DNA from 4 places in the Pseudidiomarina xizangensis genome. Region 4 is predicted to be linked to each of the others. Evidence: predicted binding sites of a transcription regulator. Region 4 holds the regulator's gene; each other region holds the start of a gene.

Region 1 (4,101 bases), on a different contig from region 4:
AGCACTTTGGCTTCTGTGGCAAAGCCTAATACTGCTTTATCCTGGCTCGCCCGTAACTGAGCTAAAAAGTGCTGCGCTAATAGCAGAATGTCCTGCTCGCGAGCCCGCAGTGGCGGCACGTCAAGACGAAAGGTTTCGAGCCGATAAAATAAATCTTCACGGAAGCTACCTTCACGCACGCGAGCTTCAAGATCCTGATGGGTCGCCGCTACAATTCTTACATCAACTGCCACTTCCTGATCACTGCCTACCGGGCGCATGGTACCTTCTTGCAGCACGCGCAAAAGTTTCGCCTGCAACGCCAGCGGCATTTCACCAATCTCATCCAGCAGCAAAGTACCGCCATCGGCTTCTTTTAACAAACCTGGCCGAGCCCGTTGCGCGCCAGTAAATGCGCCGGCGGCATGACCGAAAAACTCACTTTCCATTAGTTCCGCCGGAATTCCAGCACAATTTACTGCCAGAAAAGCTTGCTGGTCACGTTTACTCTGCTCATGTAGCGCCCGTGCCACCAGCTCCTTACCGGTACCACTTTCCCCTTGAATAAGCACCGCACCTTCGGCGCCAGCAACCTGCGCAATAGCTTGATAAAGCTGTTGCATGATTGCACTGGCACCAATTAAGCCAGCGGGCCCGCTGGCTGGCTGTTGCGCCGTGCGGTATTGCGCAACCTCACGTTGTAGTTGATGGTAATCGAGCACCCGCTCGACGCTCACCAGCAAATGTTCCAGATCCAAGGGTTTCGTCAAAAAGTCATCAGCCCCCTGTTTCAGCGCATCGACGGCTTGGGAAACCGTGCCAAAAGCTGTTACGAGAATAAATGCTGGCCGCTGCTCGCGTTGCTGCAGCGTCTGTAATAGCTCCATACCGGACAGCCCCGGTAAGCGAATATCGCTGATCACCAACTGGATTTGCTGTTTATTCGCCGCTAGAAAGTCCTCTACGGAAACGAAACTATGTACATGGTAACCAGCACTTTCCAGTTCCTCGTGCAGTAACTCCCGCAAACCCGGATCATCTTCAACAACAGCGACTTCAATGGCTGACATCAGGACTCCTTCGATGTTACATAGGGCAAGGTTACACGGGCTTCACATCCGCCCTCACTGCGATTTTGCAAGGTGAATCGACCGTTATGCGCATCGACAATATGGGCAACAATGGCTAAGCCCAAGCCCGTGCCTTCACCAATTGGTTTGGTAGTCGTGAAGGGTTCCACCAATTGCTCCGCGCTGGTTGACTGTGGCAAGCCCGCGCCATCATCCGCCACCACAATAGTGCATTCGTTGCCAGCTTTGATCTCAACGGAAACCTGCACCAGCTGGGTTGCAGCTTGCATGGCATTACGAAATAAATTGACCAAGGCCAGCTCTAGCCGCGAGCCATCAGCACGGACAACACTATCGCTAGTAGGTAAGGCTAGCTGCAGCCGCGGTCCATCTTCCGTTTGTTCATGCTGCACTGCCTTAGCGGCTTGTTGCACTAGTTTTGTTACGCTTTCGAGCTGTTCATGGCTGATGGGGGTGCGGCTAAAATCGAGAAGTTGCTGCACCAGCCGCGTTAACCGTTCAACTTGACCGCGAATAGCTGTCAGTTGCCGCCGGCTCTCGGCATCAGCATGACGCTCTTGCAAGCGTTTGGCACGACCGGAAATCACCGTCAGGGGCGCACCGAGTTCGTGCGCAACACCACGGGCGAGCTGGCCAATCGCCGCCATTTTTTCGTGTTCGCGCAAACGGGTGTTGATTTCGAGTCGTTGCTGGTGCCGCGTGCGGTAATAACCTACTGCCAGAATACTTATCAGAGCTAAGGCAACAATACTCCACGAAACCCAAGCGATACGCTCGAGGCGAGAGAAGCTTTGCTCAAAGTCTTCCGCCCGACGATTGAGCTGCATAAAGCCTATCAACCGTTCGGCGCGATCATGCACCGGAATAAATTGTGAATAGACATCGCGTCCGGCAACCTCGCGATAGCTGTCACGTTGCTCGCCGGTAAGTACCACTTGCTCGGCCAGCAGGCTTTCGGAGAGATCACTTTCGGTCACACCCGCCGATGCCACCAGCTCACCATTGGTATCGTACACCGAAGCTCCATATACGCGACCGAGTTCAAAAACTGCATCGAGATGCGCTTGTACGCGGGGAATATCATCGCTCAGCAGGGCATCGCTCAAGGGCAAACGTATGGCGCGCCCGACCAACTCAAGGTCATCGCGCAGTCGCTCGTCTTGAAATTCACGTGCCTGCTCCAGTGCCACGCCAATCGCAATACCTGACAACGCCAGCAGCGGTAAGACCAAGTAGAATAAGAAGGCGCGCTGCCAACTTGGGCTGGCAACGCGTTGCAATATGTGTCTTTTTGTCACATTCAACTCCAAAACCTAAGTGACATAAGTATACACTTCCTGTGCTGTATTTTCTAAACCTATATGTTCATCAATAAATTCAGTAGCTTACCTTTAATAAATAGTTGGCACAGCGATTGCAGCTATAGAAGGGAACGTATTTGACGCTTATGTCATTAGAAAAAGACTCAACAAGGAGTTCATAATGAAAAAACTACTACCTACTTTAATTGCCAGTGCAATCTTTGCCACGACCGCGGCAACTGCAGCTCCGGTACAACAGAGCGCACAACAAAATGCCCAGCAAGGCCAAGCCATGCAGCAACAAGCAAAAATTGAAATGACTGACGAATTACTACAAAAGTTCATGGTTGCCATGAATGATGTGCAGAAGGTGAGTCAAAAGTATTCTGAGCAGTTCCAGAACGCTGAAAACGCAGAAGAAGCTCAAGCTATTCAGCAAAAAGCGCAGCAAGAAATGATCGCAGCAGTTACCGGTGCGGGTCTGAACCCAGACGAGTACAACGCCGTTATTCAACGCGTGCAGCAAGATCCACAGTTGCAACAGCGGTTGCAGGAAATGACTGAATAATTACGCTCTGAATAGTTCAACACTTGCACTAAAAACGCCGGCTCTCGCCGGCGTTTCTATTTGCTTTTAGCTGTTACGCGTGGCGTTACTTACTGTTACTTACCCAGCAAGCTTCTTCAACAATTCTCGTGCCACAGCCTCAGACGAAGCAGGGTTTTGCCCTGTAATCAGCTGACCATCTACTACAACAAACGATTGCCAATCGTCGCCTTTTTGGTAGTCAGCACCTAGCTCAATGAGCCTATCTTCTAACAAGAAAGGTACCACCTCGGTAAGGCCAACTCCGGCTTCTTCACTATTGGTAAAGCCACTCACTTTACGGCCTTTCACTAAAGTTTCACCCTGTTGATCTTTAGCATTTACCAGCACTGCTGGCGCATGACACACAGCGCTGACGGGTTTTCCCTGGCGCCAAAACTTTTCAATCAGTTGCAATGAAAGTTCATCATTAACCAAGTCCCATAATGGGCCATGCCCACCTGGATAGAAAACGGCATCAAAGTCATCGGGGTTCACCTCCGTCAGCTTCAATGAAGTGGCAAGCTGGTCTAAGGCATCGCGATCTTCGAACAAGCGAACCGTTGCTGTGGTCTGTGCATCGGCTTGTTCACTGTTGGGATCTATCGGCGGTTGACCTCCCATAGGCGTTGCCACCGCAACCTCCGCGCCAGCGTCCTTAAACGCGTAATAAGGTGCTGCGAATTCTTCTGCCCAGAACCCGGTTTTATGACCGCTATCACCGAGTTTATCGTGTGAGGTCAAAACCATTAAAATTTTCATGGGCTTACTCCTGTCTTTTTTCGAATGTATCTAGTTTAATGGGGTTCAATCGTGACGAATTCAACCAAGGATATGAACTGATGTCGATTACGTGGCTAGCACCAGAACCTTCTTATCGCTCGTACCTACAAGTACGGTCATTGATAACCATGTTGATCATCGCCGCTATTATGCTTACCGGTTATTTCACCAGCGTGTACCCAGAAGACAAGGTTCCTCTATGGGTAGCGGGCGTAATTTGGACGCTACTGACACTATTCTTCAGTTTATTTTTTGCCTCGCGGCGCTTTTTATTCACCGCTTACGCGCGCACCGCAGAGGGAATGCACCTAAAGCGTGGCGCATTATTTCGTAAAATTCGGGCGGTCCCACTCAACCGTAT
Region 2 (4,101 bases), on a different contig from region 4:
TTGAGCCCGTAGCGACGCCACCAGCACCTAAGGTATAGGAAAAGGTATTGTCGCTAATTTCGCTACGTAGTCGACAACATGAAGCTAACGAGTCGGCATTGTCTGACAAGTAGACAAAAAATGAGTTGCCATCGGCAAGTTCACCGGCCATGGATTCTGCAAAGTTCTGGTCTTTACACTTACCGTCTTCGGTCAGCATTGCCACAGTGACGACTGGGAACGTGAGAATCGTTTTTTTACGTTCGTCATTGAACCACTGCATGAAGAAATCTTGCAAACCACTGACAGATTCCCATTCAGGTTTGCTGAAATCAGGGAAAACAAACTCACCAAACATGCTATCAAAGTAAAATTTATCGTAGACCGAGATGTTCCAGAACACACTCTGGTAACCACGGGCAGCAGCCGGTTGATTCAGCGCATACACGACGTGTTGCAAATGGTTTTGAATTTGATGGCGATGGGTATTTAGATAATCATCGCCGTAGTCTTTCCGCGCAAAGTAGTCGAAGTAGGTTAAAAACTCTACGGTCGCAACGGCCCCTGCAAACTGCGAGCTGACGGCAAAAACAAAGTTCACGAAACAGCCACAGAAACTTTCAAGATGTTTAGGCGCTTGTGATTCACCGCCGAGCTTAGTCAATCCATCACGTAAAAATGGATACATGGTTACCGAGACACAGTAAGGCTTTAAGCTGGTTTCATCGTGCACATAGATTTCATGATCTTCTATTTGCCGAACATACTCTTGGGCCAGTTGATCGCCAAATAAATCGGCAATTTTGCTACTCACTTGCTTGCGATTCACTTGCACAAAGAAGTCTTTCATTAACTCAGCTTCTAAGGTTGCAATGTTCTTCTGCGTAACATTGGCGTTGGCATCCATTTTCGAGCCATCCGCAGCATTTTGTGCTTGCAGATACTCCTGGATGAAGTTCATTTTGTGGTCAATTTGTTCAGGTTGTAAGCGCAGCATTGTTGTTGTCCTTCTGTTTTAGTTCACTAATTCACATTCAAGAAAGTCGGGGCAGAACAAAGCATTCAGAACTTTCCCGGTGCGCAGGTCGTAAAACCGCTGATTTGTGGTAGCGCTGGTTAAGCCGCCACGTTCTGCCCGCCATGGGCCAGTTTTTAGATAAGTAAGACGACGCTGAATAAGCGCAGGCACTGTTTCTAGTCCGGTATAGAGGCAGGTATTTAGGTCTCGCCTCGTTGCCACATCTAATAATTCGATTAAGCTGTCTTGATGCCATTCACCACCTAAAAACAACACTGCGGTGATAAGTCCAGCGTAGCGATCAAGCTCGTCAGTAAAGTTTTTCACGGTTAACAATTCACCGCGATTAGCGGGCCAGCTATCAACACTATGGCAGCCCTTACAACCAACGGTACAACCGGTGATGGTGTAAGCCAGCGCGACCTCGCCGGGAACTTCCTGAAATACAATATCTTTTGCACTGAATCGCATCACATCGCCTATATGGTGTTTGGTTCTCATAAAAAACACTAGATGTTGTGTTTTAGCCTAGAGCAAGGAGCTAGGTTTGCGTTGATCTGGATCAACAAAATAGCGCGCTAGGTATATTTAACCCAAAAGGGCGATTTTACTGTCTTAAGCGCTAGGTAATTTACACCCAAACATCATAATAAATTATTAAAAAACAATAGGTTAAAAGTTGGCAAGCTAATTGCAACACAGCCGATGAAGACTCAATAACAAATAGGTGATGTATGGCTGGTTACAAAAAACTATGGTGGACGCTGATTGCGGTTCTTGCCATTACGTTTGGTATTTTGGGGTACTTCGGCAACGAGGTATATCGTGAGGCTCCGCCCATTCCTGCGAAATTCGTTTCAGTAGACGGAGAGACGCTGATGACGGAGGAATCTATTCTTGATGGACAAACTGCCTGGCAATCTGTGGGCGGCATGCAGCTCGGATCGATTTGGGGTCATGGTGCTTATCAAGCACCTGATTGGACCGCAGACTGGCTGCACCGTGAGCTCGTCGCCTGGCTAAACATTGCAGCAGCTGAAGTCTTCGCCGCAGAATATGAAGATTTAACTCCTGCACAGCAAAATCAATTGCAATTCGAGCTCAAGCAAGCGTATCGCACCAATACCTACAATGCGGTGACTGATCAGGTCGTGGTAGATGCCCGTCGCGTCCGGGCCATTGCGCAAACAGCCGATTATTATGTGCGGCTATTTAGTGACGATGCCGAGCTGCAGAGCACGCGCGAAAGCTACGCGATGAAAGAAAACACCCTGCCAAAACTTGAACGTCGCGAACGGATGGCGGAGTTTTTCTTCTGGACCGCGTGGGCAGCAGCAACAGAGCGACCAGACGCAGACATCACCTATACCAATAACTGGCCTCATGAGCCATTGATCGACAATACTCCTAGCCCGGAAAACATCATCTGGTCAATTGTCAGTGTTATTTTGCTCATCGCCGGTGTTGGCTTTTTAATTTGGGCTTGGGCTTTTTTGCGCCAGCACGACGAGGAGCGAGTAGAAGTTCCCAAACAGGATCCAATTAGCTTGGTAAAATTAACGCCTTCACAAAAAGCGTTAGGCAAATACCTGTTTATTGTGGTTGCTCTCTTTACCTTTCAGGTGTTACTTGGCGGTATTACCGCTCACTACACTGTAGAAGGTCAAGAGTTCTACGGCATAGAGATCTCACAGTGGTTCCCTTATAGCTTGGTTCGCACCTGGCATATACAAGCAGCGTTATTCTGGATAGCAACGGGCTTCTTAGCGGCAGGGTTATTTTTGGCCCCCATCATCAATGGTGGAAAAGACCCTAAGTATCAGAAGCTTGGTGTCGACATCTTATTCTGGGCGCTGGTTGTCGTGGTCGCTGGTACCTTTATCGGCAGCTTCCTCGCTATCGCGCAAATCATGCCTGCACATCTAAGCTTCTGGCTGGGCCATCAAGGCTATGAATACGTCGATCTTGGCCGTTTTTGGCAGATCGGTAAATTCATTGGCATCGTGTTCTGGCTGGTCCTTATGATGCGCGGAGTCATTGGTGCTTTCAAACAGAAAGGCGATAAGAATTTGCTTGCACTGTTTACTGCTTCAGTGGTTGCCATTGGTTTGTTTTACGGTGCTGGTTTCTTCTACGGCGAGCGTACCCACATCTCAATCATGGAGTACTGGCGCTGGTGGATTGTCCACTTGTGGGTTGAAGGCTTCTTTGAGGTATTTGCCACCGCAGCCCTGGCGTTTATTTTCCATAGCATGGGCTTAGTCTCGCGGCGCATGGCTACGGTTGCGGCGCTCGCTTCAGCATCACTCTTTATGCTCGGTGGTGTGCCAGGCACCTTCCACCACTTGTACTTCTCAGGCACCACCACGCCAGTTATGGCCGTAGGTGCGACCTTTAGTGCATTGGAAGTGGTTCCGCTTATCGTACTGGGCTATGAAGCTTGGGAAAACTGGAGCCTTCAGAGAAAAGCCGTATGGATGCAACGCATCAAGTGGCCGCTCATGTGTTTTGTCGCTGTAGCGTTCTGGAACATGCTCGGTGCCGGCGTACTTGGATTTATGATCAACCCACCTATCTCGCTGTACTACGTGCAAGGTCTAAACACCACGCCTACTCACGCACACGCAGCATTGTTCGGGGTTTATGGTTTCCTGGCACTGGGTTTTGTACTGCTCATCTTGCGCTACATTCGCCCGCATCTGGCGTTCAACGACAAACTGATGACCACCGCATTCTGGTGGATGAACATCGGTCTTGGCTTAATGCTATTCACCAGCTTGTTGCCGATTGGTTTCATTCAATTCTACGCAGCAGCTTCAGAAGGTCTTTGGTATGCCCGCAGCGAAGCCTTCATGCAACAACCGTTGCTCGAAGGTTTACGTTGGGTTCGTACCGTCGGTGATGTCATCTTTATTATCGGCGCGCTTGCTATTAGCTGGCAGGTCGTTTCTGGCCTGTGGGGTAAACAAGGACAAACCGCGGGGATTACCGCAGAGCAAAACTAAGGTTTCTCGTTTAGGAGGTGCATCTTCCCCAGGTGCCCTCCTTTTTTGTGGAGGTGAGCATGTCAGAAGTAACTACCGTTCAACGCAAGCCCAACACTA
Region 3 (4,101 bases), on a different contig from region 4:
AGCGGAGCAGCGCTTACTCGATTCTGATTGGCGGGCTTCAGTAAAGGAACCGAGCCAATGAGCATCGTTAAACAGTTTGCACTGTTATGTGTCAGTTTTTTGCTGGTCGCATGTGCAAGCAGCGATTCATACCGGTTGACAGCAGTACCAGGGATTGACTATCAGCAGCAGCAATTGAGTGCCAGGCGGTTCTCATTGCAATTAGCCGGTCCAAGCATGGCACAAAATCAGCAAGCGTTGCTATTACGTGCCGCTGAAATAGCACGACAACTCGACTACGATTGGTTTGTTTTACTGCCGCAAACGATAACCCATGACGCGACAAAACACACAACTCGAAAGCTTGCTGTGGATGTTGTGCTTGGTGTCGGTATTCGTCCAACAAGTACGTGCAGCTACCGCCCTGACAGCATTTTTACTGCCGTTGAGAAGCGGTGGCGTGACTCTGAATTACTGAAAGGTAATTGTTTTACCTAAAATTTTCATTCTAAACGACAGCAATACCTGAGGTTTTTACTAAACTTAATAGCATCTTCTAAAAAGGAGAAAATGATGAACTACATGCGAATGACGATTGTAAGCTTGACCCTAGTACTCGCAGCATGCGCCAGCGAGCCCGATTATCGTGCCGCTGAAGATGGTGGTTATGGTTATACTGAAAATCAGATCACCGATAGCCAGTATCAGGTGAAATTCAAAGCCCGTGGAACCGACAAAGGCGCGGCAACCAACTATGCCTTGCTGCGAGCGGCCGAGGTAACACTACAGAATGACTATGACTGGTTTGTTATTACCCACCGTGAAACACAAGTGGATAAAGAAACCGTTCGTAACACAGACTTCGCTTACCCGACGTCTGGCGATATGATGACCTACTGCAATGCTATTCGTTGCGAAACTCGGTATTATCCGCGCACCGCATTTAGTGCCGGTATCCACGTTGGCGGTCGTACCGATAGTGATATTGTGGTCACCCTGGATATCAAAATGGGTAACGGTGAGCAGCCAGAATCAAACTACAGTTATGACGCTTCTGAAGTGCGTGACAACTTACAACCGAAGAAAACTGAAGAATAATAAGTCTGAAAAAAGCGTACAGAGCCCAGCTTTGTGCGCTTTCTACCTCTAAAGAGTAAATGCTTTTCTACTCCATCGTGATGCGTTCAATTTTTCCGCAACTGGCGTATACTTCGATACATCAAGCGTTATTGACGCAAATCAAGCATCGGTGGTGAAAACAATGACCTCACACATTCATTGTCAAAATTGTAGTATGGCGACGTTGTGTTTGCCCTATCAGCTAAGTCCCGAACAAACGGAAAAGTTGGATACCGTTATTCAGCGTCATCGTCCACTGCAGAAACGCGATGTGCTAATTAATAGCGGCGAACCATTCAATTATTTATATGCCGTTCGCTCAGGCTCGTTGAAGTCTTACTCGTTAGACAGTCAAGGCTGTGAGCAAATTGTCGACTTCCATTTACCCGGCGACTTAATTGGCTTCGACGGCCTCATCGACGGCAAACATCGGAGCTACACTCAAGCTCTGGAAACCACCATGCTGTGTGAGATTCCAATTCAATCGCTGGATCAATTATCGGCTGATCTGCCTGGTCTGCGCAAACAACTGCTCCGGATAATGAGTGGCGAATTGTTTGCCAGCAAGACCTTGCTCGGTACCTTAAACCATCATACGGCGCAGCAGAAATTGGCGAATTTTCTCGTGACATTGTCTTCTCGCTTCCAGCAGCGTGGCCTTTCAAGCCGCGAATTCCGCTTGAGCATGACTCGCGCTGATATTGGTAATTACCTGGGTTTGTCGGTGGAAACCATTAGCCGTATTTTGACGCAACTTCAGAATGAAGGTGTGGTTGCGATACAAAATAAACTTATAGCGATCACCGAGCCAGAACGCTTACGCGCCCTGGCCGCATAATCTACAATTACTGACACGATCCGCAGCAAAAATCGCTACCATGCTGCGGTACTGCTTGTGGCTCGCGAAATAAAACTTCGTTTTCTAACGCGATATGCTGTTGCAGGTCGTGAATCAAATCTTGGGTCCCTTCGTAGAGCATAATCCAGCTTCCACATGCACCTCGGGGCGCCTTGCCATCACGAGTCAGCTTCGCTAATTTCGCGATCATGATGTCATGTTCGCCGTGCTCTTCTTCCATCACGGCGATCGGCCCGCTTGGGTAAATACCGCCCGCAAGCATGGGGAACAAAATCTGCTCCTCTTTCATCATGTGGCTTTCCAATTCGTTACTCATTTCGGTAAGTAAATCAGCCAAACCTTCGGGGCACTCCTCATGGTCGTTATGCACGCTTTCAATCTTTCTGGCGAGCTGAATGAGCTCAGGAAATTGCTGACGGTGCTTTTCATGGAAATTCGTTAACACAAATTGGATCAGGTCCTGGGTTGGCGCATCACGCCATTGGTCGGTCAGTTGTTGGTGCATATCGGCATCCTTAATCACAAAAATGAATAGACTTCTTGCTTATAACTGCAATTTAAGTGCCAAAACTACCTACTTTGATTTATATAGAATTTTGTTCGCCGATGGTAAATTACACCCATTATTATACGGGTCCATCCCGCCTAAATGGGTTGATTTAACCATGCAAGAAACATCACTACTTGAAACCCTGGTCGCTGACCTGGTCACTGAACTACCGGCCGTTGTCCGCTTACAAAAACTCGTCACCACTTTGCGCCGCCATTTCAGCTGCGGTGCTGTGGTGCTATTGCAGCAAGATCAGCAGGTACTGCGACCAATTGCCGGCATCGGCTTAGTACGTGAAGCGCTAGGTCGGCGATTTATCACTGAGCAACATCCTCGACTTGCTGCGATATTAACTGCACGTGAAACCGTACGGTTTGAGCCGGACAGTCAACTCCCCGACCCATACGATGGGTTAATTGAAGACTGCCCAGACGAGCGTCTGGCCGTGCACGACTGTATGGGGATCGCCTTGTATGTCGAGGGTAAGTGCTGGGGCGCGCTTACTTTAGATGCCCTGCAACCAGGAACTTTTGATGCGCAGACCATGCGCGAATTACAACGCGCTAGCTTGTTAGTTGAGGCGGCCATTCGGATGGGGCAGCTTGAACAAAATATTCGGGCACTGCGCAATAATCGCCGTGACGGTGAGACTGCCCTGCAGAATGAGACCTCTACTGGGTCAGAAATCATCGGTCATAGCGCCGCATTGCAGCAGGTGTTGCAGGAGTTGGAAGTAGTTGCTAGCGCTGACTTGCCAGTATTGTTACTCGGCGAAACTGGGGTCGGTAAAGAATTGTTCGCCCGCCAACTGCATCGTTGGTCGTCACGCAGCAAGCAACCTTTAGTTTATGTCAATTGTGCGGCGCTACCCGAGTCGTTGGCGGAAAGTGAACTCTTTGGTCATACCCGAGGCGCGTTTTCCGGTGCCGCGACCGAGCGTGCCGGGAAATTTGATAGTGCTGACGGCGGTACCTTGTTTCTCGACGAAGTCGGTGAACTCCCCGCATCAATTCAGGCAAAGTTATTACGCACCTTACAAAATGGTGAGATTCAACGTCTCGGCAGCGATAAATGCCACAAAGTAGACGTGCGTATTGTCGCTGCCACTAACCGTGATCTGAAACAACAAGTTAAAACCGGTGACTTCCGCGCTGACTTGTATCACCGACTGAGTGTTTACCCGTTACCGATACCGCCGTTACGTGAACGACGGGAAGATATTCCCTTACTGGTTGGTCATTTTCTTGAATTGAACCGAGCGCGCCTTGGACTCCGGGCATTACGTCTGAGCTCGGCCGCCGAGCACGCCTTGGTCCAATACGATTGGCCCGGCAATGTTCGGGAGCTGGAACATACTGTTAGCCGCGCCGCGATCAAAGCATTAAGCCAAGGCGCTGAGCGCAACGACATTGTCAGTATTGCCCCAGAGTTACTCGACTTACCGAACGCCCCGGCGGCCAGCTTGACGGTCGACAGCGAAGCCATAACCACCACTAGCATGAACTTGCGCGATGCCGTGCAGCAACTGCAAACTCAATTGATCGAGCGCGCATTAACGCAAGCAGACTATAAATGGACCCAGGCGGCACGTATA
Region 4 (4,101 bases):
GTATTGTAATGACCTATTTGTCGTCTGACGATTATCTTGAGCGCGTTGAAACGAGTTATTTAACTATTGATACGTTGGCAGAAACCATGGTGACGGATCAGCCCGTAACTATTTACGGCAAGAATTTCTTAGTGCGCGGTAACGGCATGTTCGCTGACCTTCGCGCCGAAACATTGGAATTGAATGAGCATGTACAAACTATTTTCACGCACAATCCTTAAACAACTGGTCGGTAACAGCCTGTTGTTACTAAGCGTAATAGTGTGGAGCCCGCTGGCTGCCGCACAAGGAAAAGTCGACTTCAAGCAAGATATCATCATTGACTCAGAGCGCGAGTGGTTTGATATCCAGAATAAAATTGCAATATTTGAAGATAATGCAGTGATTACCCAAGGCACGCTGAAAATCACCGCAGATCATTTAGAAGTAGCGCAACAAGGTGAAAACGGCGTGCGAACCTTTACCGCCGAAGGTTCACCAGCAACTTATCAGCAAGAATTAGAAGACGGCGGCCTGATTCAGGCACAAGCACAAATCATTCGTTACGATGAAACAGCCCAACTGCTTACCTTGTTAGGTGAGGTTAAAGTCACCCAAGCCAACAGCGAAATTCAAGGTAACGAAATCGTTTATAATTTCGGCACGCAGCAGATACGAGCCAGCCGTGGCGATGACAAAAGTGACCGTGTCACCACTATTTTTAAGCCCAACAAAAAGAATAACGATGAGCCAATTAATCGCTGAACACCTCGCTAAGTCATACAAAAAACGTCAGGTCGTAAAAGACGTAAGCCTCACGGTTGAGTCCGGTAAAGTTATTGGCTTACTTGGCCCTAACGGTGCGGGGAAAACCACCACGTTTTACATGATCGTTGGCTTAGCTGGGCACGACAAAGGGCGCATCTTACTAGATGACGAAGATATTTCGTTGTTGCCCATGCATGAACGTGCTCGTAGAGGTATCGGCTATTTGCCCCAGGAGTCTTCGATTTTCCGCAAACTTACCGTCCGTGACAATATCATGGCCATTCTGGAGACACGGAAAGAGCTGGATGCCAACGCTCGAGAAGAGAAAGTCGATAGTCTGCTTGAAGAGTTTCACATCGGCCATATCGCCAACAGTCTTGGTATGAGTTTGTCTGGTGGCGAGCGGCGACGCGTAGAAATTGCCCGCGCTTTGGCTGCCGAACCGGCGTTCATTTTGCTAGACGAGCCCTTTGCCGGTGTTGATCCTATTTCTGTAATCGATATTAAAAAAATCATCGAACACCTGCGTAACCGAGGCATTGGGGTTTTGATTACCGATCACAATGTACGCGAAACCCTCTCGGTTTGTGAGCATGCATATATTGTTAGTCATGGGGAGTTGATTGCAGCGGGCGACGCCCATACTATTCTAAGTAACCAACAGGTGAAAGACGTTTACCTCGGCGAGCAGTTCACCCTGTAAGCGCACAACCGCAACTTTCGGTGGTTACCTATGAAGCAAGGCTTGCAACTCAAATTTAGCCAGCAACTGTCGATGACACCGCAGTTGCAGCATGCTATCCGTTTGCTTCAACTTTCAAGTTTTGAGCTGCAACAAGAAGTTCAGCAAGCGCTCGAGCAGAATCCTCTGCTCGAGCAAGAAGAAATCGACGACCCATTGCGCGAGCATGGCGACGAGATTAACACCGCAGATGTAGAAGAGTGGGATCAAAACTACACCGCTGAGTTAATGGGTGTAGTGGGTCAAAACGATGCTGACTACGACGCCATGACCTTTGGTTGCGGCCATGAGACACTGCATGACCATCTGCGTTGGCAGCTCCAGCTTTCTCACTTTTCTCTCATTGACGAAGAAATTGGCCTGGCTGTTATCGATGCCATCAATCCTGCAGGGTATTTGACCACCTCTATCAGCGAACTGGCCCAGGCACTCGCTGCGCAATTCGATGAACCCATCGAAGAAGATGAAGTTGCTGTGGTGTTAAAGCGCATTCAGCACTTCGACCCGTTCGGCGTGGGCGCTCGTGACGTTAGTGAATGCTTACTACTACAACTACAGCAACTTCCCGAAGACACCGCTTTTTTAGCCGAGGCCAAGCGCGCGGTTGCTGAATACGTCGAACTGCTCGGCCAACGCGATTATCGGTCACTCTCTCGCCACCTAAAACTGAACGAATCGCAATTGACTGAGGTCTTAATGATTATCCAGCAACTGCAACCGCACCCGGGAGAACGCTTTGAGCAGAGTGATGAAGCCTATGTTATCCCTGATGTGGTGGTGCGACAGCAAAATAGTCGCTGGATAGTTGAGCTAAATCCACAAAGTTTGCCTAGACTTAAAGTAAATAGTAGTTACGCTGCACTTATACAGGATGCCAGACCAAGCGACGATATGAGCTACATTCGCCAACATTTACAAGAAGCAAAATGGTTCATTCGCAGCATTGAAAGCCGCAATGAAACTCTGCTGAAAGTCGCGACCTCGATCGTGCAACGTCAGCAAGCATTTTTTGAGCTTGGCGAAGAAGCGATGAAGCCGATGGTACTGGCCGATATCGCTGCAGCCATCGAGATGCACGAATCCACCGTTTCTCGAGTAACATCCCACAAATACATGCATACGCCACGCGGTGTTTTCGAACTGAAATATTTTTTCTCAAGTCAGCTCAGCACCGACCGTGGAGAAGATTGCTCATCTACCGCGATCCGCGCGTTGCTGAAAAAGTTAGTTGCCGCCGAAAATCCCAAAAAGCCATTGAGCGACAGTAAACTCACTAACCTCATGTCGGAACAGGGTATTCAGGTTGCTAGACGGACGATTGCTAAATATCGAGAGGCGCTACAAATACCGCCTTCGAGCCAACGCAAGCGTCTTATTTAAAACTTGGACAAAAGAAGGAAGAAGTTATGCAAATTAATCTGACTGGTCATCATACCGAAATTACTAACGCGCTAAGAGATTATGTCAATACCAAGTTTGCCAAGCTCGAGCGTCATTTTGACCACATAAGTAATGTCCATGTGATTTTAAATGTTGAAAAGTTAACCCAAAAAGCGGAAGCTACGTTGCATGTAAGTGGTGGCGAAATTTTTGCCGAATCCGAGCACGAAGATATGTACGCGGCGATCGATGGTTTGATCAATAAACTCGACCGTCAAGTGATTAAACACAAAGAAAAGATGAAACGTCACTAAATCATGGATTTATCCTCACTGTTAAGCCCAGACTGCACACGTCGTGCAGTCTCGGGCTCAAGTAAAAAGAAAGTTCTCGAACTCATTGGTCAGCTCGCTGCGCCACGTTTATCTGGAACTACAAGTTTCGATGTGTTTGAAAGCCTACTCAATCGCGAGCGGCTTGGCAGCACTGGTATTGGGCTAGGTGTCGCTATTCCGCATGGCCGATTAAGCAGCGCCAACAAACCTGTAGCTATATTGATGACTCTGGCCGAACCGATTGATTTCGATGCCATCGACAATCAACCCGTCGACATTGTTTTTGCCCTGCTGGTGCCTGAAGAAGAACACGAACAGCATTTGCAAACTCTAGCTGCAGTAGCACAACGTCTTAATGATAAGAGCTGTACACGTGCATTGCGTGAAGCTCATGACGATCAGGAGTTGTTCGATCTTTTCACCGAAAACAAATGTGGGTAAGTGATGCAACTCATCATCGTTAGCGGCCGTTCCGGATCAGGAAAAACTATTGCACTGCGGGTGCTCGAGGATCTCGGCTACTACTGTGTCGATAACTTACCCATCATGTTGTTGCCTACCCTGGTGCATGCCATTCAGGATCGATATGCCACCGTAGCGGTCAGTGTTGATGTGCGTAACCTTCCTGACTCCCACGATGATCTGAGTGATGCCCTCGATTTCTTACCTGACAACATCAAGCCCGAGATTTTGTACCTCGACTCGAACGATAAAGTGCTGTTGCAGCGCTTTGGCGAGACGCGCCGACTGCATCCTTTGTCGCGCAATGAAATGCCGCTTAGCGAAGCGTTACAGGTAGAATCTAAGCTGCTAGAACCGCTCGCGGAACGCGCCACTTGGCGCATTGAAAGCAGCGAGCTTAGTGTACATCAGTTAAGTGAACAGGTTAGCGAGCGC

The links. Region 4 encodes sigma-54, which starts transcription at its own class of promoters, with help from an activator protein. Its sites were predicted from a motif close to GTTGGCACGNNNNTNGNNT; they were not measured.
Region 1: a site for sigma-54 is predicted at 2,472-2,490, ahead of ACQ5ES_RS10255 (DUF4168 domain-containing protein). Genes of this name have one in related genera too.
Region 2: a site for sigma-54 is predicted at 1,676-1,694, ahead of ACQ5ES_RS10635 (nitric-oxide reductase large subunit). Genes of this name have one in related genera too.
Region 3: a site for sigma-54 is predicted at 2,508-2,526, ahead of ACQ5ES_RS10705 (hemerythrin domain-containing protein). Genes of this name have one in related genera too.

Annotation. Positions count from the first base shown of each region.
Region 1 covers NZ_JBOBQA010000004.1:169,490-173,590, reverse strand. Annotated here, with positions in the region: gene ACQ5ES_RS10265 (sigma-54-dependent transcriptional regulator) at 1-1,049, opposite strand, end outside; gene ACQ5ES_RS10260 (sensor histidine kinase) at 1,049-2,368, opposite strand; gene ACQ5ES_RS10255 (DUF4168 domain-containing protein) at 2,553-2,939, shown strand; gene ACQ5ES_RS10250 (type 1 glutamine amidotransferase domain-containing protein) at 3,039-3,719, opposite strand; gene ACQ5ES_RS10245 (PH domain-containing protein) at 3,800-4,101, shown strand, end outside.
Region 2 covers NZ_JBOBQA010000005.1:53,968-58,068, reverse strand. Annotated here, with positions in the region: gene nrdD (anaerobic ribonucleoside-triphosphate reductase) at 1-976, opposite strand, end outside; gene nrdG (anaerobic ribonucleoside-triphosphate reductase activating protein) at 995-1,498, opposite strand; gene ACQ5ES_RS10635 (nitric-oxide reductase large subunit) at 1,732-4,002, shown strand; gene ACQ5ES_RS10630 (hypothetical protein) at 4,062-4,101, shown strand, end outside.
Region 3 covers NZ_JBOBQA010000005.1:69,456-73,556, reverse strand. Annotated here, with positions in the region: gene ACQ5ES_RS10725 (anti-sigma factor family protein) at 1-61, shown strand, start outside; gene ACQ5ES_RS10720 (CC0125/CC1285 family lipoprotein) at 58-477, shown strand; gene ACQ5ES_RS10715 (CC0125/CC1285 family lipoprotein) at 550-1,077, shown strand; gene fnr (fumarate/nitrate reduction transcriptional regulator Fnr) at 1,208-1,936, shown strand; gene ACQ5ES_RS10705 (hemerythrin domain-containing protein) at 1,944-2,462, opposite strand; gene norR (nitric oxide reductase transcriptional regulator NorR) at 2,623-4,101, shown strand, end outside.
Region 4 covers NZ_JBOBQA010000001.1:1,326,006-1,330,106, forward strand. Annotated here, with positions in the region: gene lptC (LPS export ABC transporter periplasmic protein LptC) at 1-221, shown strand, start outside; gene lptA (lipopolysaccharide transport periplasmic protein LptA) at 190-744, shown strand; gene lptB (LPS export ABC transporter ATP-binding protein) at 725-1,450, shown strand; gene ACQ5ES_RS06445 (RNA polymerase factor sigma-54) at 1,481-2,869, shown strand; gene hpf (ribosome hibernation promoting factor) at 2,896-3,183, shown strand; gene ptsN (PTS IIA-like nitrogen regulatory protein PtsN) at 3,187-3,645, shown strand; gene rapZ (RNase adapter RapZ) at 3,649-4,101, shown strand, end outside.